Regions from separate parts of the Arthrobacter arabinosi genome, predicted to be linked through region 3. Evidence: riboswitches for the same ligand, from Rfam matches in the RefSeq annotation. Region 3 holds a riboswitch; each other region holds the start of a gene.
What was found. Region 3 has a riboswitch for cyclic di-AMP ahead of ACX80P_RS16290 (LysM peptidoglycan-binding domain-containing protein). Riboswitches for the same ligand answer to the same signal wherever they lie in the genome.
Positions count from the first base shown of each region.

Region 1 (7,030 bases), on a different contig from region 3:
GCTGGCGATGAGCATCTTCGGCCGCAGCTACGGCTCCCACATCACGGGCACGCTCTACAAGAACGGTGCGCCGATCACGGCGCGCACGGTCGGTGAGGCGATCCGGCACGGCATCGCGTACGCGACGGAGGACCGGAAGCGCTACGGCCTGAACCTGATCGACGACATCAAGCGGAACATCTCCGGCGCCGCCCTCGGCAAGCTCGCCAAGCGCGGCTGGGTGGACGGCGGCCGGGAGGCCGTCGTCGCCGGCGACTACCGCAGGTCGATGAACATCAAGGCGCCGTCCGTCACGGCCATCACCGGCAAGCTCTCCGGTGGCAACCAGCAGAAGGTGGTGCTCTCCAAGTGGATGTTCTCGGACCCCGACGTCCTCATCCTCGACGAGCCCACCCGCGGGATCGACGTCGGCGCGAAGTACGAGATCTACACGATCATCAACCGCCTGGTCGCCGAGGGGAAGGCGGTCATCGTCATCTCCTCGGAGCTCCCCGAGCTCCTCGGCATCTGCGACCGCATCTACACCCTGGCGGAGGGGCGCATCACTGCCGAAGTGCCCATCGACCAGGCGACACCGGAACTCCTCATGCAACACATGACCAAGGAAAGAGACTGACTCCATGGCTACCACCGTCAAGGACGCCGCCGTCGCGACGCCGCCGCCTCCCGTCAAGCACGGGATCTCGTTCCTCACGAGCAGGCTGCGGCAGATCGGCATCTTCGTCGCACTGCTCGTGATCGTCACCCTCTTCCAGGTGCTGACAGGCGGGGCCCTGCTGCAGCCGGACAACGTCTCGAACATCATCGTGCAGAACAGCTACATCCTCCTGCTGGCCATCGGCATGGTCATGATCATCGTGGCCGGGCACATCGACCTGTCCGTCGGCTCCGTGGCCGCCTTCGTCGGTGCGATGTCCGGCATCATGGTGCAGGACTGGAGCTTCCCCTGGTGGGCCGCCTTCCTCGCGTCACTGGTCATCGGCGGTCTCGTGGGCGCCTGGCAGGGCTTCTGGGTGGCCTACGTGGGGATCCCGGCGTTCATCGTCACCCTCGCCGGCATGCTCATGTTCCGCGGGCTCACGCAGATCGTCCTCGAGAACCAGCGCATCACCGGCTTCCCCGAGGAATACCGGCAGCTCGGCGGCGGCTTCCTGTTCCCGGGACTGTTCCCGCCGGAAACCAACCTCCTGGACTGGACGACCGTCGGCCTCGGGGTCATCGCCGTGATACTTCTCGTCGTCACGCAGCTGCGCGGCCGGGCCACCCGTGCCCGGCTCAAGCTCGAGGACGAGCCGGCGGCGTGGTTCTTCACCAAGCTCGCCTTCATCGCGCTCATGATCCTCGGACTGACCTATCTGCTGGCCGGTTCGCGCAGCGGGACGCCGATCGTCCTCGTGGTGCTCGGCGTGCTGATCGTCGCGTACAGCGCCGTGATGAACAACAGCGTCTTCGGCCGCCACATCTACGCCCGGGGCGGCAACCTCCAGGCCGCGCAGCTGTCCGGTGTCGACACGAAGCGCATCGACTTCATGCTGTTCGTCAACATGGGCGTGCTGGCCGCACTGGCGGGACTCATCTTCACCGGCCGGCTCAACTCTGCGGGCCCGGGCGCCGGCAACCTGTTCGAGCTCGACGCCATCGCGGCGGCGTTCATCGGCGGCGCGGCGGTGACGGGCGGCGTGGGCACCGTGATCGGTGCCATCACCGGCGGTCTCATCATGGGTGTCCTCAACAACGGCATGTCCCTGCTCGGCGTGGGGATCGACGTCCAGCAGTTCATCAAGGGCATGGTGCTCCTGCTGGCCGTCGGGTTCGACGTGTTCAACAAGCGGCGTGCCTCGAACGCCCTGAAGTAGGCAGTCGGGACAGGATCCGGGAGACGACAGGACGAGCGTGACTTCTCGCCGCCGTCGGTCGATCACCCCCTGCGAGCGCCGCACCGGGGCTCATCCCCCAGACGGGCCCCGGTGCGGCCTTCTTCCTGCGCGCTCGACGCCCGGCGGTCCTGCGCCCGGGGCCCGGCTCCCCGGGCACGTCGACAGTCCGCGGAGCAGCCCCCGGCCGGGCAACCCGCGGAGACTCCCTTCCCCGGGTGGCCGGCTCCGGGACAACCCGCGGACACGGGGCCGCCGACCGTGACGGACCTCCGTCAGGACGTGATCTGCCGCTTCGAGGAGATGACCCCGGTGTTGAACCCGGCCAGGTTGAGCCCGCCGTGGAATCGTGCGTGCTCGATCTTGATGCACCGGTCCATCACCACGTCGAGGCCCGCGGCTTCGGCCTCACGCGCGACGTCCTCGTGCCAGGATCCCAGCTGCAGCCAGAGGGTCTTCGCGCCGACGTCGAGCGTCTCCTGCAGCACCGACGGCAGGTCGTCGTGCCTGCGGAACACGTCGACGACGTCGGGTACCTCCGGCAGGTCCCTCAGCGACGCGTAGGCCGGCCGGCCGAGGATCTCCCTGGCCACCGGGTTGACGAAGTATAGGCGGTAGGGGGAGGAGGACTGCAGGTACGTCGCGACGAAATAGGACGCGCGCGAGGGCTTGTCCGAGGCGCCGACGATCGCGACCGACCGCGCATTCCTCAGCAGGGCCAGCCGTTGGGGCGCCGACGGCCCCTCCCAGGTCCGTTCCGGTGTCGTGCTGCCGGCGCTCATGCTCCCACTCCCACTGCACGCGTTGCCGATGCGTCGTCGTCGTTCTCCCCGGCCGCTTCCTGCGGCAGGTCCTCGAACTCGGCGTCCGAGGAGTTCACCGCAGCGTCCAGGGCCTGGTCCAGGTCCCAGAGGATGTCGTCCAGGTCCTCCAGGCCCACGGAGATGCGCACGAGGTCCTCGGGCACGCCCGCCGCGGCGAGCTGCTCGGCCGAGAGCTGCTGGTGCGTCGTCGAGCCCGGGTGGATCACGAGGGTGCGCGAGTCACCCACGTTCGCGAGGTGTGATGCCAGCTGCAGCGACTCGATGAACTTCTGGCCCGCCTTGCGGCCACCCCTGATGCCGAAGCTGAACACCGATCCGGGGCCCAGCGGCAGGTAGGTCCTCGCCCGCTCGTGATGCGGATGGGTGGGGAGCCCGGCGTAGTTGACGTACTCGATCCGCGGATCGGCCTGCAGCCACTCCGCGACGGCGAGGGCGTTCCCGAGGTGCTCGTCCAGGCGCTGCGCGAGGGTCTCCACACCCTGCAGGAGCTGGAAGGCGGACATCGGCGAGAGCGACGGCCCGATGTCGCGGAGCTGTTCGGTCCGCAGCTTCGTCAGGAACCCGTACTCCCCGAAGTTCGCCCACCACTGGATGTTGCCGTAGGAGGGCACGGGTTCGGTCATCATGGGGAACTTCCCGTTGCCCCAGTCGAAGCGGCCGCTCTCCACGATCACGCCGCCGAGGGTGGTGCCGTGCCCGCCGATGAACTTGGTGGCCGAATGGATGACGATATCCGCGCCGTGCTCGATGGGGCGCACCAGGTAGGGGGTGCTGAGCGTCGAGTCGACGATGAACGGGATACCGGCGTCGTGGGCGACCTTCGCGAGGCCGGCGAGGTCGGCGATCTCACCGGAGGGGTTCGCGATCACCTCGGCGTAGACCGCCTTGGTGTTGTCCCGGATGGCGGCCGCGTAGTCCGCGGGGTCCGTCCCCGGGACGAAGGTGGTCTCGATGCCGAACCGGCGCAGCGTGACGTCGAGCTGCGTGACGGTGCCCCCGTACAACTGGGACGCGGCGACGATGTGGTCCCCGGCCTGGCAGAGCGCCGCGAAGGTGATGAACTCCGCGCTCATGCCCGACGCCGTCGCGACCGCCCCGATCCCACCCTCCAGGGAACTGATGCGCTCCTCGAACGCGGCGACCGTCGGGTTGCCGATCCTCGAGTAGATGTTGCCGTACTTCTGCAGGGCGAAGAGGTTCGCGGCGTCGTTGGTGTCCTTGAACACGAACGACGTCGTCTGGTAGATGGGGACGGCCCGGGCCCCGTGGGTGGCGTCGGGAGTGCCGCCCGCGTGGAGTGCACGCGTGCGGAAACCGAAGGAACGTTCTGCCATCAGATACCTGCCTTGCTGGAGTCGGAAGCTGCGGAAGCTGCGGGGGCGACGTCGGTGCCGGAGGCGGCTGTGGGTGCGCTCATGGTTCCTCCATCGGTCTGGCAGTAGCACCCTCATGCCGCCGCGGGTATGCGGAGGCCAGGGTTGCTGCGGCGTCGCTGAGCCAGATCTCTCGGCCGCTCGGGATGGTCGGGTCGAGTCTGACACCTGCGCGGTTGCAGAACCAAACCGTATGTCGTCGTGTGCAGCCGGGGTTGCGGTCCAGCGCCTCGCGTCCGACGGCACACACGGCGCGCGGCACCTAGGCTGGGGGGATGGAGGAATGGAGATCGGCGAGCCGGGTGCAGGAGCGGAGGCTGTGGCAGACGCTCGGGTACGTCGGGATCGCGCTGACGCTCGCCCTTGCGAGCAGCGTCCTCGTGGCCGTGAGTGACCAGGAATCGGCGGTCACGCAGGGGTACTACGTCCAGCAGTCCGTGCTGCTCGCGCTCAGCGCGGCAGGGTCGTTCCTCGCCGTCCGTCGCTGGCGGGCCCTGCGCGGATGAGGGGCACCCTACCTCCCGTTACTCAAATGTGACAAACCGGAGGTGCGCTGGGTAGGGTCGGCACGTGCCTCCGCGACCGTGGGGCGCTCCTGGACGGATTGCCGAGCCCTGCCGTCGTCCGGGACTCGTTCGCAACCACGAAGGCAGGGACGGGGGAACCACCAGTTCCACCGGGCGCGCAGGACCACCTGCAGGCGCCCTCGGGGTTAAGTCGCACCGCAGCACCTACCGTGATGCGTGTGGCCGGGTGACTCCCATCCGAACCCGACAGCTCACCCCGCAGGCATGGGAGAGGTATACAACCGTGTCACGAAACATCACTTCAGCGCGCCACCGGGCCGACGTCGACGGCAACCTCGCGCTGCAGGGCCTGTCCCGCGCCGCCAAGGCCCACGCCACCACAGTGGGCCGTCCGGTCGCGATCGCCGCCGTCACCTCCGGCCTCGCGCTCACCGCCGTCGGCACCGCCAACGCCGGTGAGTACTCCGCACAGGGCACGACGACGGCCCCTGCCGTCGCAGTTGCTGCCGCGGCACCCGCCGTACCGGCTGCCCCCGCAGCTGCTGTGAGCCCCGCCGCTGCCCCGACGACGCACACCGTCGTCGCCGGCGACACCCTCGGTGCCATCTCGGCACGATACGGCGCGGACCTGACCGCGGTCCTCACCGCGAACGGTCTGTCCGTCGCATCGATCATCTTCCCGGGTGACACCATCACCCTCCCGGCGGCCGGTGCCGCCGTGGCCCCCGCCCGGACGGTGTCCGTGCCCGTGGCAGCCCCTGCCGCCGCGCCCCAGCCCGCACCCGCTGCTGCTCCCGCGGCCCTCGTGGCTCCTGCCGCTCCGGTCCAGCAGGCCGCCGCCATCGCCCCCGCTCCGGCCGTGTCCACGGCTCCGGGGTCGGGCGTGTACCTGGCCTCGGCGAAGATCACGCCGGTCGCAGCCTCCTCCAGCGGCGTCGGCGGCATCCTGCTGGCGTCCGCCCAGTCCCAGCTCGCCGCCGGTGCCATCCAGGACTGCACCGTCCTGGTCGAGACCGCACTGCGCGCCGCAGGGATCTCCGTGGGCGACCTCGGCCCCTCGCAGTTCTTCCAGTTCGGCTCCACCGTGACGACTCCCGCCCCCGGCGACATCGTCATCACCGGCGGCCACGTTGCGATCTACGCCGGCGGCGGCCAGGTCATCAGCAGCGGCATGAACGGGTCGAACCGCACCATGCAGCACCCGCTCTCGGACCTCGCCGGTGCTGCCTTCGTCCGGGTCGCTCGCTGATCCTGGAACGAACCACACGCGGGAAGCGGCAGTGCTTGGACGGGGCACTGCCGCTTCCTTCTTTTAACCACTTCCCGGGGCCGGCGTCAGCGTCGGGAGAGCACCGCCTGGATGCCCGGGATGCACCCCTCGTTCTGCAGGGACGTGGTGTCCCCGAGCGGTGAGCCCTCGTAGAGCTGTGTCAGCAGGCGCCGCATGATCTTGCCGGAGCGCGTCTTCGGTACATCGGGCACGACGACGACGGCTGACGGCCGCGCGATCGGCCCGATCGCCTCGGCGACGTGGGCGCGGAGCGTCGAGGCGACGTCGGCGTCAGGGGCCGTTCCGGCCGCCAGGACCACGAAGGCCGCGATGGCATGACCCGTCAGCGGGTCCGGCACGGGGCAGGCCCCTGCCTCGGTGACGAGGGGGTGCGCCACGAGCGCCGATTCGATCTCGATCGTGGAGAGCCGGTGGCCCGAGACATTGATGACGTCGTCGACGCGGCCCAGGATCCAGGTGTCGCCGTCGTCGTCGTACCGCGCGCCGTCACCCGCCAGGAACCAGCCCTGCGCCGCGAACGTCCGCCAGTAGGAGTCGAGGTAGCGCTGCGGGTTCCCCCAGACGGTCCGCGCCATCGCGGGGCCGTGCCGGTCGACGACGATCAGGCCCTGCACGCCCGGCGGGACCGTCCGCCCGTCCTCGTCGACGATGCGCGTGCTGACGCCCGGCAGGGCGCGCGCGGCGCACCCCGGCTTGAGGTCCGTGTCCGTGGGACCGGGGGAGAGCACGGTGGCACCGGTCTCGGACTGCCACCAGGTGTCGACGACGGGCACCTCGTCCCGGCCGAGGTTACGGCGGAACCAGCGCCACGCCTCGGGGTTGATCGCTTCGCCGACCGTGCCGAGCACGCGGATGCTCGAGAGGTCGTGGGAGGCCGGGACGCCGTCCGGGAACCAGCCCATGAGCGAGCGCACGAGGGTCGGCGCGGTGTAGTAGCTCGTGACGCCGTACCGTTCGATGACCTCGAGGTGGCGTCCCGGATGGGGGGTGTTCGGTGTGCCCTCGTAGAGGACCTGCGTGGCCCCGTTGGAGAGCGGCCCGTACAGCTCGTAGGTGTGCGCCGTGACCCAGGCGAGGTCGGCGGTGCACCAGTGGACGTCGCGGTCGCGGAGCGCCGGGTCGGGGCTGCTGAAGAGATGCT
Region 1 covers NZ_JBTNDF010000005.1:161,772-168,801, reverse strand. The annotation lists gene mmsA (multiple monosaccharide ABC transporter ATP-binding protein) at 1-616, shown strand, start outside; gene mmsB (multiple monosaccharide ABC transporter permease) at 621-1,856, shown strand; gene ACX80P_RS13750 (CoA-binding protein) at 2,150-2,656, opposite strand; gene ACX80P_RS13745 (O-acetylhomoserine aminocarboxypropyltransferase/cysteine synthase family protein) at 2,653-4,032, opposite strand; SAM riboswitch class I at 4,120-4,224, opposite strand; gene ACX80P_RS13740 (hypothetical protein) at 4,347-4,577, shown strand; cyclic di-AMP (ydaO/yuaA leader) riboswitch at 4,698-4,876, shown strand; gene ACX80P_RS13735 (LysM peptidoglycan-binding domain-containing protein) at 4,882-5,847, shown strand; gene acs (acetate--CoA ligase) at 5,934-7,030, opposite strand, start outside.
Region 1: it holds a riboswitch for cyclic di-AMP, as region 3 does, so the genes downstream of both, ACX80P_RS13735 (LysM peptidoglycan-binding domain-containing protein) here and ACX80P_RS16290 (LysM peptidoglycan-binding domain-containing protein) in region 3, are expected to answer to the same signal.

Region 2 (7,030 bases), on a different contig from region 3:
GGCTACGTGCTGCTGGGCCAGGGGGAGAAGCTCACCAACGGGCGGGACAAGGCCTCGATCCTCGCGGACACCATGGAAGCCGTCATCGGGGCCGCCTATCTCAGCCACGGCATCGAGACGGCCCGCGCGATGGTGATGCGGCTGATCGGCCCGCTGCTGCGTGATTCCGCCGTGCTCGGCGAGGGGACGGACTGGAAGACCCGCATCCAGGAGACGGCCGCTGCGCGAAGGCTCGGGACCATCGACTACCAGGTGGACGGGACAGGGCCGGACCACGCCCGGACGTTCACGGCCCGCCTCGTGATCGGCGGCACCGAGTACGGCTCCGGGTGCGGCCATTCGAAGAAGGAAGCCGAGCAGGCGGCCGCGGCCGAATCCTGGAAGACGCTCTCGGCGGCGCCGGATGCGCCCCTGCCGGACGGCGCCGCCGGCGAGGCCCCAGCCGGCAGGCGCGCCGCCGGATCCGTCGACGGATCCTGAGTGCCCGAACTTCCCGAGGTCGAGGTCGTGCGGCGCGGCCTCGAGCGCTGGGTGGCGGGCCGCGCCGTGGAGTCGGTGGACGTCCTGGACCCCCGGTCCCTCCGCCGGCATGTGGACGGCGTCGAGGATTTCAAGGGCAACGTCGTCGGTGCCCGCGTGGCGGACGTGGTACGCCGGGGGAAGTTCCTGTGGATGATCCTCGAGGACGCCGACCAGCCCGGCAGCCCACCGAACGTCGCGCTCATGGCGCACCTCGGCATGAGCGGGCAGCTCCTGGTCGAACAACCCGACGCACCCCTGGAGAAGCACCTCAAGGTCCGGCTCACCCTCTCCCCGGCGACCGACGGCGAAGGCGCCCCGCTGCCGGCAGAGCTGCGATTCGTCGACCAGAGGATCTTCGGCGGCATGTTCGTCGCGCACCTGGACTCGACGCCGGACGGCCTGCCCGGCGGGCGGGGCACCACGGACCTCCCCCTCATTCCCCACCAGGCGGCGCACATCGCCCGCGATCCCCTCGATCCGGCATTCTCGGCGGACGCCTTCCACCGGCGGCTCCGGGGGCGCCGCACGGGTCTGAAGCGCGCCCTCCTCGACCAGGGGCTCATTTCGGGGATCGGCAACATCTACGCCGACGAGGCGCTCTGGGCGGCACGGTTCCACTACGCGCGGCCCACGGACACCATGCGACGCCCGGACACCCAGCGCATCGTCGACGCCGTCACGTCGGTGATGGAGCGGGCACTGGCGGCCGGCGGCACCAGCTTCGACTCCCTCTACGTCAACGTGAACGGGGCGTCGGGCTACTTCGCCCGCGACCTCGAGGCCTACGGGCGGGAGGGCCGGCCCTGCCGCCGGTGCGCCTCCGAGGGAAGACACACGCTGCTGCGCCGCGAATCGTTCATGAACAGGTCGTCCTATCTGTGCCCGTACTGCCAGCCCAGACCACGCAATGCACGGTTCTGAGATGTCCGGTGAAAAAAAGTGACATTCGCCTCGTGATCTAAATGTGACAACCGGCGTTACCAGCCGGTACGGTAGGTCTCGCGTCCGATCCACAACGGATGGGCGCCCTTCCTCACACTGCCTAACCCTGTCGATGAGGATGGACCGTTCGCACTACACATTCGACAGGGGCGGGGGAACCACTAGCGGACCCGACCACGGGTCCTAGGGGTAAAGACACGCGCAGACCAGCGCTGGGGGCGATGGTCTGCAGGAAACGTGTCCGGATGTCCCATCCGAACCCGACAGCTAACTTCGCAGGCATTGGGAAAGGCATCAACATGTCCAAGCAGAGCCATAACGCGCGCCACCGGGCCGTCCCCACGCGCATCAACCCCTTCATCACGGCGTCACGCGCCGTCTCCGCGAGCGCCTCCGTCGCCGGCAAGCCTGCCGCCGTCGTCGCCGTCGCTTCCGGCATCATGTTCGGGGCATCGCTCCCGGCGAACGCCGCAGGCGAGATCAGCACCCAGCCCGCAGCAGCCTCCACCGCTGCCGCAGGCACCCACACCGTGCAGTCCGGCGACACGCTCGGTTCCATCGCGGCGATGCACGGCCTGAGCCTCGATACCCTGTTCGCGGCCAACGGACTCGGCCACGCGTCGGTCATCTACCCCGGCCAGTCGATCTCCCTCGGCGGTTCCGCTGCTCCTCAGCAGTACTCGGTGCAGTCGGCGTCCGTTGTCGCAGCTCCGGTTGCGGCTCCGGTTGCAGCCCCTGTCGCCGCACCGGCTCCCGCAGCAGCTCCTGCCGCTCCGGCAGCCACCCCCGCCTTCAGCCTCCAGTCCGCAGCGTCGATCACGCCTGCCGGCGGCGGCGGCATCGTCGGAACGGCGATGCAGGGTGTGGGCTCGGGGTACGTCTACGGTGGAACCTCGTTCGGTGCCTGGGACTGCTCGGCCTTCGTGCAGTGGGCCTACGCCCAGAACGGCATCAGCCTGCCCCGCACCACCTGGGCCCAGTTCGCTACCATGACGCCCACCAGCACCCCCCAGCCGGGTGACCTCGTGAGCCAGAACGGCGGCAGCCACGTCGGGATCTACCTCGGCAACGGCCAGATGGTCAGCGCCCTGAACGCCTCGCAGGGCACCCTGGTCCACTCGGTCAACGCCATGTCCGTGGACGGCTACTACACCCGCTAGTCGACGGTGCGGGCTGTACGGCCCGCACCACCAGCACGACGCGGTCAGAAGGACGGGATGCATCACGCATCCCGTCCTTCTGCGTTCCGCAGCCGTCGACGGCGTGGGATGGGTGCTCGGTGTGCCCGTGTGGCGGTCGATCGGCGGCACGACCGGCCGCGGCTGCACCATCGGGCGCAGGAAGGACGAGGCGGAAGCGGGCCTCAGCGGTAGGACGCGGCCAGGCGCTCGAGCCCTTCGTCGACGCCGACGGACGGACGCCAGTCGAGGACGCTGCGCGTGTGCCGCTGGTCGAACCAGTGGGCCGTCGACAGCTGTTCGGCCAGGAAGCGGGTCATCGGCGGCTCGCCCGTCCTGCCGAGCCGGAGCCAGGCCCGCTCGATCACCGATCCCGCGCTCCTCGCCACGGCTCCCGGGACGGACCAGGCGGGTGGCTCCACCCCGCCGGCCCGGCAGATCCCGGCGAGCAGTTCGGCGATCGGCCGGGGTTCGCCGTTGGTGACGACGAGCGCCTGGCCCTGCGCTGCGTCCATGCGCCGCAGGCACGCGACGATGGCCGACGCGGCGTTGTCCACGTACGTCGTGTCGATCAGGGCCGTCCCGCCGTCGAGCAGGGGCAGGCGGCCATGCCGTGCGCGCTCGATCACGCGCTCGACCAGTTGCGTGTCACCGGGTCCCCACACGATGTGCGGACGGATCGCAGCCACCCGGAACGCCGGCGTCGAACGTCCCAGGGCGAGCAGCTCGGCCGCGGCCTTGGTGCGGGCGTAGTCGCCGCGCGCGTGCACCGGGTCAGCCGGGCCCGCCGGGGCGCCGACCAGCGAGGATCCGTCGTGCGCGACGGACGGGGAGGACACGTGCACGACGTCGGTCACCCCGGCTTCCCGGGCGGCGTCCAGCAGGATGCGCGTCCCGTCGATGTTCGTGCTCTCGAACTCGGCGGGAGCCCCGGTGAAGGAGACCTTCGCGGCCAGGTGGATCACGGCGCTGCAGCCCCGCAGGGCGGCGGCGACGGCGGCGGGATCGGTGACCGATCCGAGGACGTCCTCCGCCCCGGACACCGCGGAGGGCCGGCGCTGGAGGCACCGGACGTCCTCGCCGGCGGCGACGAGGTGGTCGGCGACGGCGCGCCCCAGCATACCGCTCGCTCCGGTGACGAGGACGGTCACAGGGACCCCGCGCGGGCGCCCGAGAGGAACCGCCCGGACCACTGCGCGACGCGCGTGCGGTCGATCTTCGCGTTGTGCCGGATGTCCACGGGGAGGGTGGGAACGGCGATCACGGCGGCCAGGTCCACGCCGTGCGTCCCGGCGGCCGCGCGAGCGGTCGCTGCGAGGGGAGCATCGGCAAGGCTCGGGCGTCGTCCTGCGGCGTCGGTCTCGAGGACCGCGACGACGGCCTGGGTGCCGGCAGGGCCGACCCCCACGAGGGCTGCGAGCCGGACGCCGTCGATCGCCTCGAGCGCCTGCTCGAGCGCCACCGGCGTCAGGACCCGGGACGCGGCCGTGATGATGTGGCCCAGCCGGCCCTCGACCCACAGGCGGCCGTCGGCGTCGAAGTGGCCGACGTCGCCGGTGCGGTGCCACGGAGGCGTCCGTGCGGATTCCTGCTGGGTCCTCCACAGGCGGAAGTAGCGGTCCTTGACGTGGGGGGCGTCGACGAGGATCTCACCCGTCCGGCCCGGCGCGGTCGTCGGTTCGCCCGTCGCCGCGCCGTCGGCGTCGAGCGGGCTGACGACGACGCGCGCGCCGTGCACCGGGAGTCCGACGCACACACCGCCGCCGGCACCGTCGAGGCCGCCCTGCGCGTCTGCCGCGGCGCGCCGGATGCCCTCGAGGTCGATGTCGGCGACGAGGAGGGACTCGGTCATCCCGTAGGGCGTGTGGATGGCCGCGGACGGCACGAGGTCCTGCACGGCTTCGAGGAGCGGGACCGGGATCGGCGCACCGGCCGAGAGCAGCAGGGAGATCCGGCCGAGGGCGGCCGTCCCGGCGTCCGTCAGCGCGCCCGCGGTGGCGAGCACGTTGCGCAGGGCGGCCGGCGACGCGAAGACGACGGTCGCATCGATCGCGCGGGCGGCGTCGGCCAGGGCCTGCGCGGTCAGGGTCCGGGGCGCGGTGACGTCCATGGCCGGGGTCACCGACGTCGCACCGAGCGCCGGCCCGAGCAGAGCGAAGGGCGCGAAGCCCGCGACGAGCGAGGCACCCTCTCCCAGTCCGAGGGTCGCCGCGACGGCGTCGCGCATGGCCGAGAGCTGCCGGTGCGAGTAGACGACGCCCTTCGCCGGGCCCGTGGAGCCGGAGGTGAAGAGGATCGCGGCATCGGCATCACCGGCGGGCGCGTCCTCGGCAGACGCCGAGGGAGCGGGCCGGGCGGCGCGGAGGTCGTTCAGCGAGGCGTCGACACGCAGGGCCCGCCGTCTGGCTGCGGGCAGGGGAGCGGCACTGATCCGGCGGCCGGGCCAGCCGAAGGCGCGCGCCGCGACGAGGGCGCGCTCGATCCCGATGACGACGTCCGGGGCCGACCCTTTGACGGCGCGGCTGAGCCCGCGGGCACCGAGGCCGGCGTCGGCGACGACGATCACCGCGCCGATCCGGAGGCATGCATAGATGAGGACGGTCAGGTCCACTCCGGGCGGCACGAGGAGGCTCACGCGGCTGCCGGGGCCGTGACCGAGCGCGGTCAGGCCGGCGGCGACGGCGGTGACGTCTTCGGCGAGTTCCCGCCAGGACAGGGTCCGCGGCGGACCGGAGGGTTTCATCTCGGCGACGGCGGTGTGGTCGGCGTGCGGCCCGGCGGCCAGTTCCGTGAGGCGCCGGCCGAGCGGGACGTAGGGTGTGCCGTCGCGCGGCGGGACGTCCTCGCGGGGTGCGGGGTCCCCGACGAGACGCTCGGCCAGCCACTGCATCGCGGTGGACGCCGTGTCGGCGTCCTCCTGCACGAGGTGGCTCGCACGCTCGAAGCGGTGGATGTCGGCGTGGGGGAGGCGCCGGGCGAGGTCCTCGAGGTAGGGGTCCGAGAAGATCGGGTCGTGCGGACCCCACATCATGAGGACGGGGACGTCCAGGCTGCGGATGCCGTCCGCGGTGGCGGTCAGGGCTTCGTAGCTGGGGTGCGAGGGATCGACGGGGATGTCCGAGACGAAGTTCGCGATGCCCTGGCGGTCGGCGGCGACGCGGTACGGGTCCCGAAAGGCGCGCCGCACGTCCGGGGGGAGGGCCGGCCGGGCGAGGGCGAGGGTCACGTCGAGGAAGGCGCTGGTGGTGCGGGTGCCGAGGCCGTGGACGCCCGGGGTGAGGGCGAGCCGGAGCGGCGCGGGGATAGGACGGTGCGGGTCCTGGTGGATCGCGGTGTTGGTCAGGACGACGCCGGCCAGGTTCTCCCGGTTCCGGTTCGCGTAGCCGAGGCTGACGACGCCTCCCCAGTCGTGCCCCACGGTGACGACGGGACCAGTGATCCCCACGGCGGCGACGAAGTCCTCGAGATCCGTGATGCGGTGTCCGAGGCGCCGGAACACGCCGGTCCGCGCTGAGTAGCCCATGTCGAGCTGGTCCACGGCGATCACGCGCCAGCCCGCCTCACTGCCTGCTGCCAGGTAGGTCCTCCAGAGGTACGACCAGGTGGGGTTGCCGTGGACGCACAGCAGGGTGCCACGGACGGCGCCGTCCTGCAGATCGCCCGCGTTGTCGAGGTAGTGCCAGCGGTGGCTGGTCCCCGGGGCGTCCGCCCCGCTGGTCGAGGGCACGTCGAGGTACGTCGACCAGGACGGGTCGACGCCGGGGAGTGCTACCACGCAATCTCCATCATCGACGTGTTGAGGCCCGACCCCACGCCCAGGCACAGGACGCGGTCGCCGGCGCTCAGCGACTGCGACTCCTGCGCGAGGGTCATGGGCAGCGACGCCGGCCCCACGTTCCCCCAGTGCGGGAACGTGATGGGTACCCGGTCGCGTTCGAGGTCGACGGCCTTGATGATCGCGTTGGTGTAGGAGTTGGAGACCTGATGGGTGACGTAGCGGTCCATGGAGTCCCACGCCCAGCCGTCCGCCTGCGCCTCGTGCCACGCCGTGACCACGAGGTCGAGGCCGCCGTCGAGCAGGCCCTTCGTGTCCGTGTACATGCCGTCGATCCCGCCCACGCAGAGCTCGTGGTGCTGGGTCCCCGCACGGGAGACCCCGCCGAGGATGCGGTGCGAGCCGGGGTGCTGGTCCGCGGGGCCGAGCACCGCGGCAGCGGCACCGGACCCGAGGGTGAGGGTCGCGAACTCGCTCAGGAAGTCCTGGCGCGTCGAGTCCTCCCGGTTGAGCCGCCTGAACGTGGCTTCCTGCGTCTTCTGGGCGTCCTCGCCCGCGACGATCAGCGCGTACTTGATCTGCCCGGAGTCGATCATGTTCGCGGCGATGGTCA
Region 2 covers NZ_JBTNDF010000001.1:242,198-249,227, forward strand. The annotation lists gene rnc (ribonuclease III) at 1-480, shown strand, start outside; gene mutM (bifunctional DNA-formamidopyrimidine glycosylase/DNA-(apurinic or apyrimidinic site) lyase) at 481-1,443, shown strand; cyclic di-AMP (ydaO/yuaA leader) riboswitch at 1,562-1,756, shown strand; gene ACX80P_RS01175 (C40 family peptidase) at 1,764-2,624, shown strand; gene ACX80P_RS01180 (NAD-dependent epimerase/dehydratase family protein) at 2,828-3,793, opposite strand; gene ACX80P_RS01185 (alpha/beta fold hydrolase) at 3,790-6,417, opposite strand; gene ACX80P_RS01190 (3-oxoacyl-ACP synthase III) at 6,411-7,030, opposite strand, start outside.
Region 2: it holds a riboswitch for cyclic di-AMP, as region 3 does, so the genes downstream of both, ACX80P_RS01175 (C40 family peptidase) here and ACX80P_RS16290 (LysM peptidoglycan-binding domain-containing protein) in region 3, are expected to answer to the same signal.

Region 3 (7,030 bases):
CGCATGATCATATCGGCATGACGTGATCAGAACTCGAGCCGTCCGTTCATCACCTACCGGGATTCGATCACGACATGGAGCGGTGCGAGAACGACGACACCGAACGAAGCTGCTTACACCGAAGTGCGGAATTTCCGGCCTCGGCGAGTCGACGTGGATAGCCCGGATTGCGTCCCATATAGCGATCCCCTTACGGGCATGCGATCTGGGCTGACGCCTGTGACCGAGTGTTCAGTGCGCGCTGTATAGTTCAGTCCATGCTGACTATTGCTTCGCGTCTCGACGTGATGAACCGCCTGGGTCGTGCACTGGCCGACCCCACTCGATCCCGGATCATCTTGACCCTGCTCGACCATCCCGCTTACCCGGCGGAACTGGCCCGAGATCTGGACCTGACACGCCCGAACGTGTCCAACCACCTGGCATGCCTGCGCGATTGCGGGATCGTCGTCTCCGAGCCCGAGGGTCGTCGGACACGATATGAGATCGCCGATTCGCACCTGGCGCAGGCGCTGACGGCACTGGTCGATGCCACCCTGGCAGTGGACGAAGACGCCCCGTGCATCGATCCCGCCTGCTCGCTTCCCGGATGCGACGCAGCTGGGGAGGGCGCATGATCCTCACCTCGGTCTTGCAGGCGATGGGCCTGTTCGCAGCGACCAACATCGACGACATCATCGTGCTCTCCCTCTTCTTCGCGCGAGGGGCAGGCCAGCGCGGCACTACCGCCCGCATTCTGGCCGGCCAGTACCTCGGATTCGCCGGCATCCTCGGTGCCGCGGTCCTGGTGACCATCGGTGCCGGAGCATTCCTGCCCTCGGCAGCCATCCCGTACTTCGGTCTCATCCCTCTGGGCCTCGGCCTCTGGGCCGCATGGCAGGCCTGGCGCGGAGACGATGATGACGATGACGACGAGGCCAAGGTTGCCGGCAAGAAGGTCGGCGTGTGGACAGTCGCAGGCGTCACCCTTGCCAACGGCGGCGACAACATCGGCGTCTACACCCCTGTCTTCCTCAGCGTGGAACCTCTCGCAGTAGTCGCCTACTGCATCGTCTTCCTCGCGCTCGTCGCGGTCCTGGTGGCCCTGGCAAAGTTCGTCGCCACCCGCCCCCCGATCGCCGAAGTGCTCGAACGCTGGGAGCACATCCTCTTCCCCATCGTTCTCATCGGCCTCGGCATCGTGATCCTCGTCAGCGGCGGAGCCTTCGGACTCTGACGTAGCGGCAGCGATCCAAACGGCCCCGACCGGGCGCACCCCTCTCGGTTCAGACCGCGACACCTACCTGCAGCCAGTCCTGCGTGATCGCGGCAACAAGACCGCCACGGAGCGCTGCAAAAACCCCGCCACCAAGCGAACGAAGCCACAGGCAGCACCCGACTCAGGAAGAGCTTCACGCGTCCCGCGTCCAAGTTGTTTCGTCGGTGACGTACGACATGATGAGAACTGTGTAGTGGAAGGGTCAAGTCCTTGGAGCCATTACCAAACCACGCAGTGGGTAGTACGGACCAGTCAACCGGAATGGGGCGGAAATGACGCAGAGCGCAGAAGCATGGCTGAACACGACCACAGACACCTGGGTACCATCACCCGCCCAGTTCACGGGCGCACGAATTCATCGAACAGAGATCGAAAACAAGCTCAACGCATCGCTCGGGATCTTCCGAATGTTCGAGATCGGATCCCTTCGCCATGGCACCGGTATCTGGAAGCACAGCGACGCCGATTACCTGGTCTCCTTAAAGGGGTCTCGACCCGAGTCCCAGTTGACGACCCTCAATAAGGTGAAGGCGGCGCTGCAGGCCCGGTACCCCAACACGCCGATCGTCACGCGGCAACCCGCCGTCGTGTGCCGGTTCAGTGACGGCGACGTAGAGGTCGTTCCTGGCTTCTACTCCGACAGCGGCTATCTGATCCCGGATCCGACTGGCGGATGGATGAAGACCTTCCCCGAGGAGCACAACAAGTACGTCGGCGAAGTAAACAAGAAGCACAACGGTGCCGCGAAGAAGCTGGCTCGGCAGATAAAAATTTGGAAATACCGGCGCAACGTACCGGTATCCTCCTGTTACCTCGAAATGCGCGCCGCGAAGCACCTCGATGGCGAGTCAACCTACCTGCCGGTCATGGACCTGCATCTCGCCCTTAAGAAGATCCTGGATGCGAACCTGGCGGCGATGAACGATCCAACGGGGCTTGGATCGCGCTTTACCGCGACATCATCAATCGGCAACAAGGTAGATGCCTTATCGAAGCTCGAGACCGCGGTGGCCCGCGCGGGCAAAGCCCGGGAATACGAGCGGGCCGACAATCAGGAGAAAGCAATCGAGCAACTGAAGTTGCTGTTCAATCTCTGACCTGCGATGAGTTCACACGATTACCAGCCCCCATCCAGTTCAACGATCGCTCGTCGACAGAATGACGAACGGGCTTTGCAACTCCTTGTTGCGCAGCGCAGGTTCTACAACCGTGCGAAGCGGTGGCAGAGCCTGCGATGGATCGGGATCCTCGTCATCGGCCTCGGAGGACCGTTCTTCTCGCTCCTTGCTCCTGCAGTTGCTGTCTCCGTCGCTGCCGTCACCGGTGTATGGCTCTTCGCCGGCCGGACCGTCCTTGCTCTACTTGAGAACCGGACCATGCTCAAGGCCGCCTGCGTGCAGGAGGAGCTGGACCAGTACCTGTTCGACATGCCAGATACCATCGATCGCTCAGGTCGCCCCACGCCCGAAGACATTGCGCTCATCGCCGCTGATAAGAAGCCACTCCGGGACGTGGCGAAGAAGGAAAAACTTGTCGACTGGTACACCGTCGACGCTGACAGTCCTGGCACCACGACCATAGCCATCGCCCAACGCAGCAACGCCGCCTACACAGACAGGCTTATCCGCACAACCGTCACTGTGTGGGCTGCCGCGGCAATCCTCTGGCTCGCCGGTCTCATTACTTGGGCGAGCATCAGCGGAGTCACCCTCGCCACTTTCCTCTTGGGAGCTCTCTTCCCCGTCCTACCGGCATTCCTCGATGTATCCGAGTACGTCATGAACACGTGGAAAGCCGCGCGCGACCGAGCGGACCTCGCGGCAACAATAGGGAGGCGCTTTTCCCGACGAGACCAGTCCATCGAGCCGCAGGATCTTCTCGTCTGGCAGGAACGTCTCTTTGACCTCCGTCGAACCACCCCTCAAGTGCCGAACTGGCTATACAAGATCACCCGTGCACGCAATGAACGCGCGATGAAACAGACTGCGAGTCACTTACGACATCAGAGCACCGACTGACGCCGTTAGTCGTCTCGGACTGAATCTTCTACCGACTCGTCTCCGAGAAGCGAGGTGGTGAGCTGAACAAATTCCTGCTTAAAAAAGTCGTTCTCGTACTCGGTGCTCGTCTGCGACCAGTGCTCAGCCTCGAGCGTAGGCAGCATCCTGATGATCGCTGACCTCAGGTACACCCCGCGGCTTCGGCTCGTGCGATCCGCCAAGGCGTCCAGGCGCTTGATAATGTCATTCGTCAGTCGCACGGACACGACATGATTTGGGTGCTGAGGAGACTGCTTACGACTCACCACGAAGACCTCCTGCGTCAGTAGTAAACGATGTTTACTACTGACCGCTGACAGTCACAGCACCAGCACCTCGTCCCGCACCTTCACCGTTTCGGGGATTACTTCGACCTAGTGGGCGCCCACTCACGCTGGATGCGTCGCCCTCTACCTCGACCTCAAGAGCCGGCGCATGCGTGTGACTGAGTAGGAGCCTGCGGACGGGCTTTAACAAAAAGTGGCAGGTACCCCCGTCCAGGGCACCTGCCACTCTTGTTCAGCTTACGGACGCTGGGCGTCCGCTGAATCTGTGTTAGCCGTTGACGCGCACGAAGGACGAACCGGCGAGGTCCGACAGGGGGTGCTTGATCGTGAGGTTCGCGCCGTTCATGCCGCTGCTGATGACTTCGCCGTTGCCGACGTAGATGCCGATGTGGCCGGGGCGGATGACCAGGTCACCGGGGGCGGGGGTCGAGACGACTGTGCCGTACTGGTAGAACTGCGTGGGGCCGAGGTCTCCGACGTTCTTGCCGATGGAGCGCAGGGCCCGCTCGACGAGGATGGTGCAGTCCTGGATGGAGCCGAGCTGGCCGTAGGCCGAGGCGACGAGGGCGGCGCCGACGCCGCTGGCGGGGACCGCAGGAGCCGCGGGGGCTGCCGGGGCGATCGGTGCGATGGTCGCGGAGGTCAGCTGGATGCCGGCCGGTGCGGCTGCGGGTGCGGGTGCCACTGCGGCAGCTGCGGGGGCGGGTGCTGCGTAGAAGACCTGGCTGGCCGGTGCTGCTGCGGGGACCGCCGCGGGGCTGACGGCAACGCTTGCTCCGCCGGTGAGCTTGATTTGCTGCCCGGGGTAGATGATCGACGCGTAGGACAGGCCGTTCTGGGCCAGGAGCGTGTTGAGGTTTAGTCCGTGCTTGGCAGCGATGGCGCCGAGGGTGTCGCCGGCGACGACGGTGTGCACGCCTGCAGCGGCAGGAGCTGCAACAACTGCGGGGGCGACGGGTGCGGCTGCAACGGGAGCCTGGGCTACGGTGCCCGTAGTGGCTTCCTGGGTGTAGGTGCCGGCCTGTGCGGGGGCGCCGACGGCGAAGACGAGGCCGCCGGTTGCTGCTGCGATGATGGCGGGCTTACCGAGTGCTACGGCACCGGTCTTCGCGGAGTGCGACAGGCCCTCGAGGGCGATGGAGTGGGTGACGACGGCGCGGTGGCGCGCCGGAATGGACGTACGTGACATGGTGATTGCCTCTCCCATGCCTGCGGGGTGAGCTGTCGGGTTCGGATGGGAGTTCACCCGGCCGTCGTTCAAGCCCTGGGCACTACCCTGCCGTCGCGGACGCTACGTGCAGGTCGTGCCTAGGTTGTCGGATCGACTTAACCCCGAGGGTCATCGCACAGATACATGCGGTGGCCCGGTGGAAACGTGGTTCCCCCGTCCCTGCCTACTGGGTGGTACGAACGGTTCCCGGATGCAGCGGCAGGGCTCGGCATTCTGCGCGGGAGTATGGTCTCGGCGGGGTGCCGGGAACATTCGACGAGAATACCCCAGGGTGGTATCAAAGTCACGTTCAGGTAACGGAGCACGGCGTGTCTTCGCAACACGCCGTGAGCCGGATACCTGATGGTTACCGAGGTCAACAAAGCGCCGCCGATATGCCGCGGATATAAGGACAGGGGCCCTAACGACCAGCGATACTGGAAGTTGCTGCGCGATGGGCGCAGCAGGGGAAGGCACCAACGATCTCGGGCCGGCGCAACCGGATCGCATCGTTTGGTGGTGAAAGGGAATGACCGTGAGCTCCGGAACCGGAACGCATGCCAGCACTGCAACATCTCACGAAGCGGTTTCTGAAGCAGCCGGTGAGGCCACAGCACCCGACGCGGGCCAAAATCAGAAGGTGACTGGGCACACAGCCCATGGATACGCAGCGGACAAGGATGCGTACCTGCGACGCCTGAAGCGCATCGAGGGCCAGGTGCGCGGTATCGCCCGCATGGTCGATGAGGACAAGTACTGCATCGACATCCTCACCCAGGTCGCCGCGGTCAACAGTGCCATGCACGCAGTCAGCCTCGGATTGCTCGAGAACCACATGCAGCACTGCGTCGTCGACGCCGCTCACGAAGCCGCGACGAGCGGATCCTCCGACGTCATCGACGCCAAGGTCAAGGAAGCAACCCAAGCGATCAGCAGGCTCCTGCGCTAGACCCAGGCCTCCTCACCGAGCGCTGAACATGAGCGCTGGATGTGACGGGGTGAGGGTTTTCCGAAGACGGCTACTCGGTGGCTGCCCCTGGAGGCTGGAGTGTGGGGGCAGCCACCGGTGACCGAGCTCAGCTGAAAGTAGCGGCGAGTTCGCGGCAAGCCCTCTCGCAGCGGCGGCATGCTTCGGCGCAGATCCTGCAGTGCTCGTGCATCTGCGCGTGCTGCTCACATTCATCGGCGCACGCCTTGCAAGCGACTTCGCAGGCCAGCAGGACAGCTCGCGTGATGTTCGCGTCATAACCGGTATGCCGGGAGAGAATTCGGCCGGTCGTGGCGCAGATGTCCGCGCAGTCAGCGTTCGTGCGGATGCACTTGGTGAGTTCGGCAACCATGTCTTCGCTCAGACACGCGTCCCCGCACGCCGTGCAGGTCTGCGCACACTCGAAACAGGCCGCGATGCACTCGGCCAGCTTCTCGCGGTCAATACCGCCAAGATCCTTCGGGTACGTCTCAAGCATGGAGGTGATGTGAGTCATTGTTCCGCTCCTTATCCGTCGGTCTACTGAAGATTTACTGAAGGTTCAGGGGCATCCGGGGCCGGCGCCCCGCGTCTCACGCTAGCCCCCGCTCACCACGACCGGCCATGAATTCGTCGATGTGAGAGCGAGCAAGAATCCGCTTGACAGATACCCCAGGGGGGTATAATTTCGTTGCTGTCGGGCCCTCCTACGAGGTTTCCGGCATGACAACCGGAACCATTGTGATGGCGGGGCAGGCTCGCTGATCCTGACCTCCTGCAGCGCTTCGGTTCCCTCACGCATTCCCTGTTCCCTTGGAGGTTCCCATGTGCGGCACATCTGCTCCGTCGACCACTTCATCCACCGATTCGTCCATTGCTTCATCGACCGCTTCGTCTACTGTTTTGCTTCCCGTCACGGAGAAGAGCCCCTCCGGGTGTTCCTGCTGCGCCCCTCAGGAAGCTGCAGTGTCGGCTGCTCCGATCACGTCCGACGACGTGTCCGCGGCGTTCCCGGTTCTTGGTCTGACGTGCGGCTCCTGCGCGTCCAGGGTCAGCGGGGCTGTCGGGAAGATCACCGGGGTCCGTGAGGCACGTGTCGATCTCGTCGCCGGTGGCACTTCCACCCTGCATGTCACCAGCACCACACCCCTCGACGCCGGGCTTGTCGCCTCGACGATCAGGGACGCCGGATACCAGCTGGCCTCCAAATAAGGCCCTGTAACGCTTGATGTAGGAGCGCTGCAGGGACCAGAACATACCTGCTCTCAG
Region 3 covers NZ_JBTNDF010000013.1:3,525-10,554, reverse strand. The annotation lists gene cmtR (Cd(II)/Pb(II)-sensing metalloregulatory transcriptional regulator CmtR) at 258-617, shown strand; gene ACX80P_RS16310 (cadmium resistance transporter) at 614-1,216, shown strand; gene ACX80P_RS16305 (SMODS domain-containing nucleotidyltransferase) at 1,531-2,355, shown strand; gene ACX80P_RS16300 (S-4TM family putative pore-forming effector) at 2,362-3,276, shown strand; gene ACX80P_RS16295 (YlcI/YnfO family protein) at 3,282-3,518, opposite strand; gene ACX80P_RS16290 (LysM peptidoglycan-binding domain-containing protein) at 3,853-4,773, opposite strand; cyclic di-AMP (ydaO/yuaA leader) riboswitch at 4,776-5,001, opposite strand; gene ACX80P_RS16285 (metal-sensitive transcriptional regulator) at 5,324-5,743, shown strand; gene ACX80P_RS16280 (four-helix bundle copper-binding protein) at 5,871-6,278, opposite strand; gene ACX80P_RS16275 (hypothetical protein) at 6,556-6,678, opposite strand; gene ACX80P_RS16270 (heavy-metal-associated domain-containing protein) at 6,728-6,973, shown strand.

Region 4 (7,030 bases), on a different contig from region 3:
GCGGCACCGCCAATGCAGCTGACTGTGCAGCTGGGTATGCGGCTGGGTATGCGGCTGGGTATGCGGCTGGGTATGCGGCTGGGTATGCGGCTGGGTATGCGGCTGGGTATACGGCTGGGTATACGGCTGGGTATACGGCTGGGTATACGGCTGGGTATGCGGCTCGGTTAGGCAGGCTGAGTTGTTTCGTGGTGGAGTGTTGCTGCCGTGCGCAGTGCCTGCCGCGCGCGTTTGCGGTCTCCGGCGGTGTCGTAGGCACAGGAGAGCCGGTACCAGGTGCGCCAGTCATCCGGGGCCTGTTCCGCGGCGGCCTTGGCCTGGTGGAAGTGTTCATCGGCGGCTTTACGGTCGATCCGGCCAGCAGGGGAGCGTGGCAGGTCATCGACGGTCAGTCCGCCCTCGCGTTCGAGGATGCGCGCCATCGCCTGTGCCCTGAAGCCGAACCGGAACTCGTGGGTGAGCGCCCATATGCAGATCAGCGGTATTAGCAGGTATGCGGCGCCCACCGACTTCGCCACGAGGTCCGGGTCGCCCAGCAAAGTGAAGCTGCGCTGGAAGGCGACGGCGAGCCAGAAAATGCCCAGCGCGCTAACGAGCAGCACACCGATTTTTGGCCGCGTCACCGCTGAAATACGGGTTGGCCCGTTCATCGCTCGAGGCTTCCGGTGCTCTGCGTGGCCCTCGGTCCAGCCTCTGATGCGGTGTTCTGTGGGGTGTTGGGGGTGGTGTTATGGGTGGTGTTGTGGGTGGTGCCGAAGGAGCGCAGGCGCAGGGAGTTGGCGACGACGAGCACGGAACTGGCGGCCATGGCCGCGCCGGCCAGCATGGGGTTGAGTAGACCCAGGGCGGCGACGGGGATGCCGACGGCATTGTAGAAGAACGCCCAGAACAGATTGGTCTTGATCGTGGACAGGGTCCTGCGGGAGAGCTCGATGGCTTGGGCGACCTGTTCCAGGCTGCTTCCCATCACCGTCAGGTCGGCTGCCTCGATCGCCACGTCCGTGCCGGAACCCATGGCGATGCCTAGGTCCGCCTGGGCGAGGGCGGCTGCGTCATTGACGCCGTCCCCCGCCATGGCCACTGTCGCTCCGGCGTCCTGCAGTTTCTTCACTGCGTCGACTTTTTGGTGAGGCAGCACCTCGGCCATGACGTGTTCGGGCGCGATGCCCACCTCGGCGGCAACTTTTTCAGCCACTGCGCGGTTGTCGCCGGTGAGCAGCATGGGAGTGAGCCCGAGTTCCTTGAACCGGGTGATGGCTGATGCTGAGCTGGTCTTGACGGTGTCGAAGAGGCTGATCAGTCCTTCGGGTGTCCCGTCGAGGGCGACCCAGATCACTGTGGCTCCTGCTTCCTGCAGGGAAGTCAGGGAAGCGCGGTGGTCAGCGGTGATCGTGATGTTGTTCTCGGTCAGCCAGGTCGCGGTGCCAGCCACTACAGTGCGGCCGTTGACGGTGCCGCGCACGCCTCCGCCTGCCGCGCTGGTGAAGTCCTCGACGGCAGCGAGCCGGCCCTGACGGGCTGCTGCGGCGGCTATGGCTTCAGCGATGGGGTGCTCACTGGCTGCTTCGACAGCCCCGGCGACGGCCAGTACGTCGTCCTCGCTCAGGGAACCCAGAGGGCTGACGGCGGTGACGGAAAGCCTGCCGGTGGTGACGGTCCCGGTCTTGTCGAGCACGATCGTATTTACGGTGCGTGTGTCCTCCAAGACCTGGGGCCCCTTGATGAGGATGCCCAGCTGCGCGCCCCGGCCGGTTCCGGTGAGCAGGCCGACCGGTGTCGCCAGGCCAAGGGCGCACGGGCAGGCGATCACGAGGACTGCGACGGCCGCGGTGAACGCTGAGCCCGTATCCCCGGTGAGGACCATCCACATCACGAAGGTCAGGACGGCGATGAGCAAAACGATGGGCACGAAGACCGCGCTGATGCGGTCAGCGAGCCTGGCGATCGGTGCTTTGCCGCTCTGCGCGGCGCTGACGAGGCGTCCCATCTGCGCCAGGGTTGTCTCACTGCCGACCCTGGTGGCTTTGACCAGCAGGCGTCCGCTGGTGTTCATCGTCGCGCCGATCACCGTGTCATCCGGGCCGACCTCGGTGGGAACGGATTCACCGGTGATGAGGGAGGTGTCGACCGCGCTGCGGCCCTCGATGACGAAGCCGTCGGTGGCTACCTTCTCGCCAGGGCGCACGACGAAGACGTCTCCGGGAGTCAGGGATGCTGCCGGAACTTTCACTTCTACCCCGTCGCGCAGGACGGTTGCTTCCTTCGCTCCAAGGTTCAGCAGTGCTTTGAGCGCGTTTCCTGCGCGCTGTTTTGCGTTGGCCTCGAGGAACCGGCCCAGCAGCAGGAAGGTTGTGACGACGGCCGCCACTTCGAAGTAGAGGCTGTGGGCGCTCATGTCCATGCCGGTGTGGGCGGTCAGCATTGGATCAGCGATGAGCTGCCAGGTGGAGTACAGGAATGCCGCAGCGACACCGATGGACACCAGGGTGTCCATGGTGGATGAGAGGTGGCGGGCGTTGATTGCGGCCGCCCGGTGGAACGGCCAGGCCGCCCAGGTGACCACGGGCAGGGAGAGGAGAAGGGCAGCCCACCCCCAGTGCGGGAACTGGGCTGTCGGCAGCATCGAGATGATCGTCACCGGGATGGTGAAACCGGCTGCGATGATGAGGCGCCGTTTCAGGGACCTGATTTTTCTCTCCGTGACTGAGGCTTTCGCGTCGTCCCGGGACGTGGCGGCGTCAACGGTTTCCCGTGATTCGGCGAACCCGCCTAGCCCCGACGGCGCGTTCCCCTCCGGTCCCGGACCGACCCGGTGGCCGGGCTCGGCTACACCGGCAGTGTCATCGCCGGCACCAGTAGACGAAGGACCTGCAGGGGTGGCCACGCGTGTTGCCGTGGCTTCGGTAGCGGGCTGTTGAGTCGGTTGGCCGGCGCTGCGCAGGGTCGCCTTGTAACCGATGGCGTTGACGGTGTCGATGATCTGGGAGACGCTCACGCCCTCGGGTACCGTGACGGTCGCGGACTCGAGTGGGAGATTCACCGAGGCCTGAACGCCCTCGATTTTCCCGAGCTTACGTTCCACCCGGCTTACGCAGGACGCGCAGGTCATGCCCTCGATGTCGAGATCGATGATCTGTCCGGCGGTGGTGCCCACGCCTGTGTCGGTGCTCATGCGTCTAGTTCCTTGCCGTGGCTTCGATGACGTGCTGTGGGTGAGGTGCCTCTGGTGAGGCGCGGTGCTCGATGGCACCGCTGGACGACGTCGGGAAGTACTGCTTCGCTGGCCCTGTTCTACCGCTTGCCTGGCGGCGCCAGGGGTTCAGTACAGTAGTGGCGCCCCGAAGATCCTCGTGCCGACTCCTCTGCGGAAGTGAACTGTGCCCTGCACGGGTGCGGTGGGGATCCCGTTCGGGATGCAGGCTGTGGTGGTGTGAGGGTCAGCTGTCGACGACCGTGTAACCGGCGGTCTCTACTGCTTTGCTCAGCACTGCCGGATCGGGATCCACGTCGGCCGTGATCGTCGCTGTGGAGACCCCACCGGCGTTGAGCTGCACATCGACCCCCTCGACCCCGGGCACGCCGGAAAGTTCCTCCATGACCGACGAGACGCAGTGGCCGCAGGTCATACCGGTGATGTTAATGGTCGTTTGCATGGGATGTTCTCTTTCTCGGCAGAGCGGGGAGGAATGGGATCTGGCACCCGGCAGGGTTGCCCGGAGCCGGCGGGGCTGCCGGCGGACCGTCAACGAAGCAGTCGGCTGATCGCGTCGGTCGCTTCCTTGACCTTCGCGTCGACGGCGGCGGAATCCCCGGACTGGGTGGATTCATGAGCTGCTCCGACAACGCAGTGCGCAATGTGCTCTTCGAGCAAGCCGATGCTCACCGCGTGCAGGGCCTTATTGATGGCCGCGACCTGGGTGAGGATGTCGATGCAGTATTTGTCTTCATCGACCATGCGGGCGATACCGCGCACCTGGCCCTCGATACGCTTGAGCCTGCGGAGGTAGGCGTCCTTATCAGCGGTGTATCCCCGCTGAACAGAAGCCTCGGTTTCGGTGGTCACGTCGTTCCTTTCGACAACAAAAATATATACCCCTTGGGGGTATATAAACAAGAGGGGTGAAGTGAGATCTTCTTCACGCCTTAATCATCTCCTGTTTCGCTCTGGAAAGGTGCCTCAGGCTACGGGAGTGCGGGTGCGCCCTTGACATGGCGGGCCCCAGCGAAGCCCGCCTCCGGGCAGGCTTCCACGGAGCGCGGCGTGTCGCACCCGGCGTGTCCCTCGCGTTCGTTACCCCAACGTGACATTTCATACCAGCGGGGGGTATTCTCATCGAGTGTTCACAGCACCAGCTGGAACACTCCCGGGCAGAATGCCGAGTCCTGCCGCTGCCGGGGATACGTCCGTTCATATCCGTATGGCAGGAACGGGGGACCCAAGATGTACGGGCCACCACGCGTGGTCCTTGGGGTTAAGTCGCTTTATTTCCGTCCCTTGGGATGAAGCGGCCGGGTGCACTCCCATCCGAACCCGACAGCTCACCCCGCAGGCATGGGAGAGGCAACCGACGCATGTCACGAATCACTTCAGCGCGCCACCGCGCCACCGTCAATCACTCGATCGCCCTTGAAGGGCTGTCCTATTCCGCGAAGACCGGCGCTGTAGCGCTGGGCAAGCCGGCCATCATCGCAGCTGCGACCGGCGGTATCGTCTTCGCTGTAGGAGCTCCCGCCCAGGCCGGAACCTACACGCAGGAAGCAGCCAGCACTACCGTTCAGGCTCCCGTCACCGCAGCACCTGTTACCGCGGCTCCCGCTGCAGCAGCCGGCGTCCACACCGTCGTTGCGGGTGACACCATGGGTGGCATCGCCGCCCTGCATGGCATCAGCGTCGACGCGCTCCTGGCGCAGAACGGCCTGTCCTACGCCTCGGTCATCTACCCGGGCCAGCAGATCACCCTTTCCGGTGCTTCCGCTGCTTCGACGTGGGCCCCGGCCGCCGTCAGCCCTGCTGCTGTGCCCGCCGCAGCACCGGCAACCCAGGCCTCCTACACCGCCCCGGCCCCTGCAGCTGCCATTGCTCCTGTAGCGGCTCAGCCCACTTACTCCCTGGCCTCGGCTGCCATCACCCCGATCCAGCCGTCGGCTCCCGCCGGCGATGTCTCGGCAAGCGGTGTCGGTGCGGCCCTGGTCGCCTCGGCCTACGGCCAGCTCGGCTCCATCCAGGACTGCACCATCCTCGTCGAGCGGGCCCTGCGCTCGATCGGCCTGAACGTCGGGGACCTCGGCCCGACACAGTTCTACCAGTACGGCACGGTCGTCTCCACGCCCGCCCCCGGTGACCTGGTCATCCGCCCCGGCCACATCGGCATCTACGTCGGCAACGGCGAAGTCATCAGCAGCGGCATGAACGGTGCGAACCTCACCATCAAGCACCCCCTGTCGGACCTCGCCGGTTCGTCCTTCGTGCGCGTCAACGGCTAACACCCGCTGACCTGAACGCCGTCTCCATAGACTGAGGAAGCGGCAGGTGCCCTGGACGGGGGCGCCTGCCGCTTTTTCTCTGCCCAAAACACCCCACGCCGCTGTCCGCTCCTTATGAGCGCTCACCGGAAGCGGACCTATGGACGTACCTATGGACGTAGTACCAAGCCGTCCACGATCACGCCGACCAGACTGCGGGCTGCATCGGCAGAGGGCAGGGCTGCGGCCGCATTCACAGCGTGCAGGCTGAACAGGGCAAGCTCCCGCGGGGCAATGTCCGAGCGGATACCTCCTCCGGCCTCCTGCGCGCCAGTTTTTACGGCGCTTCCAATCAAGGCCTCAAGAAAGTCGCGCAGATGCTCCTGCGCCTGGGCAGCATGTGGACCTTGGTGCAAGAACGCGGGCGCCTCCGACCTGGATGCTTGCTGCAACATCACCGCGTACGCCTCAAGTACCGACGTCAGCGTCTGAAGCGGGTCCCCACTTCGTTCCGCGTGAACGCGCACCTGATCAAGATGAACCAGATGCTGATTCACCTGCCGCTCGTGCCACGCCGCGAGCAACGCTTCCACATCCGGGAAGTACTTATAGAGGGTCGCCCGGGAGATTCCGGCCACGTCAGCAACCTTCGTCATCGACACAGCCGGCACCCCACCCTGACCCACAAGTCGTGCCACCGCATCCAGCACCGCCTCCCGGACAGAGCTCCGGTGTTCCTGCACGGTGTCCTTCCACAACTTCCCCATGTGTTCACCCTACAAAGCGCTCCACCTAATACAACCTGTCCAGCACCTGTACAGTTTGTATTGAGCAATTAATTGCTGCGCTGAGAGGACCATGCATGGCGGAATCATCGGATCGGCCCCCTATCGATCGGGTCGACACTCGAACCCAAGCTGACCGGCGTCCGCCTCGCCCGCCAATGCCCCGCTGGGTGAAGGTTTTTCTCGTCATCGTCCTGGTTATCGCCGCAGCATTGGTCATCTCCCAGGCGCTGGGCATCCAGCACGGCCCCGGGATGCACGGGGCCCTTGGTGACTCAGCAACCGGTGTTAGCCAAGCCCCTTCGTCTTGATGGTGATGCCCCCGCGCCTGCGCAAGGCGGCCCTCATCCTTCATGTGGGCACGTCCGTCGGGTGGCTTGGTGCCGTCGCGGCGTTCCTCATCCTTGCCATGGCCGCCGCCACGACCCAGGACGAATGGATGACGCGCGCCGCCTACGCCTCGATGGAGACCATCGGGCGGCTGGCCCTCGTGCCCCTGAGTATCGCCTCGCTCGTCACAGGGATCATCCAGTCGCTCGGCACCCCCTGGGGGCTCATCCGCCACTACTGGGTGATCGTGAAACTACTGACTACGGTCCTCGCTACCGTGGTCCTGCTCCTCTATATGGAGACACTCACCCTTCTGGCCGACGCCGCCCGCAACCCCGCCGTGTCCGTCGGACCGGGGGAGTTGCTGCCGAACGCATCCCCCGTCCTCCACGCCGGCGCGGCCCTCATCGTTCTGGGTGTCGCTCTTGGGCTGTCCATTTACAAACCACGCG
Region 4 covers NZ_JBTNDF010000018.1:4,740-11,769, forward strand. The annotation lists gene ACX80P_RS16695 (hypothetical protein) at 168-650, opposite strand; gene ACX80P_RS16700 (heavy metal translocating P-type ATPase) at 647-3,172, opposite strand; gene ACX80P_RS16705 (heavy-metal-associated domain-containing protein) at 3,438-3,653, opposite strand; gene ACX80P_RS16710 (metal-sensitive transcriptional regulator) at 3,743-4,063, opposite strand; cyclic di-AMP (ydaO/yuaA leader) riboswitch at 4,399-4,566, shown strand; gene ACX80P_RS16715 (C40 family peptidase) at 4,573-5,484, shown strand; gene ACX80P_RS16720 (TetR/AcrR family transcriptional regulator) at 5,634-6,230, opposite strand; gene ACX80P_RS16725 (DUF2269 domain-containing protein) at 6,565-7,030, shown strand, end outside.
Region 4: it holds a riboswitch for cyclic di-AMP, as region 3 does, so the genes downstream of both, ACX80P_RS16715 (C40 family peptidase) here and ACX80P_RS16290 (LysM peptidoglycan-binding domain-containing protein) in region 3, are expected to answer to the same signal.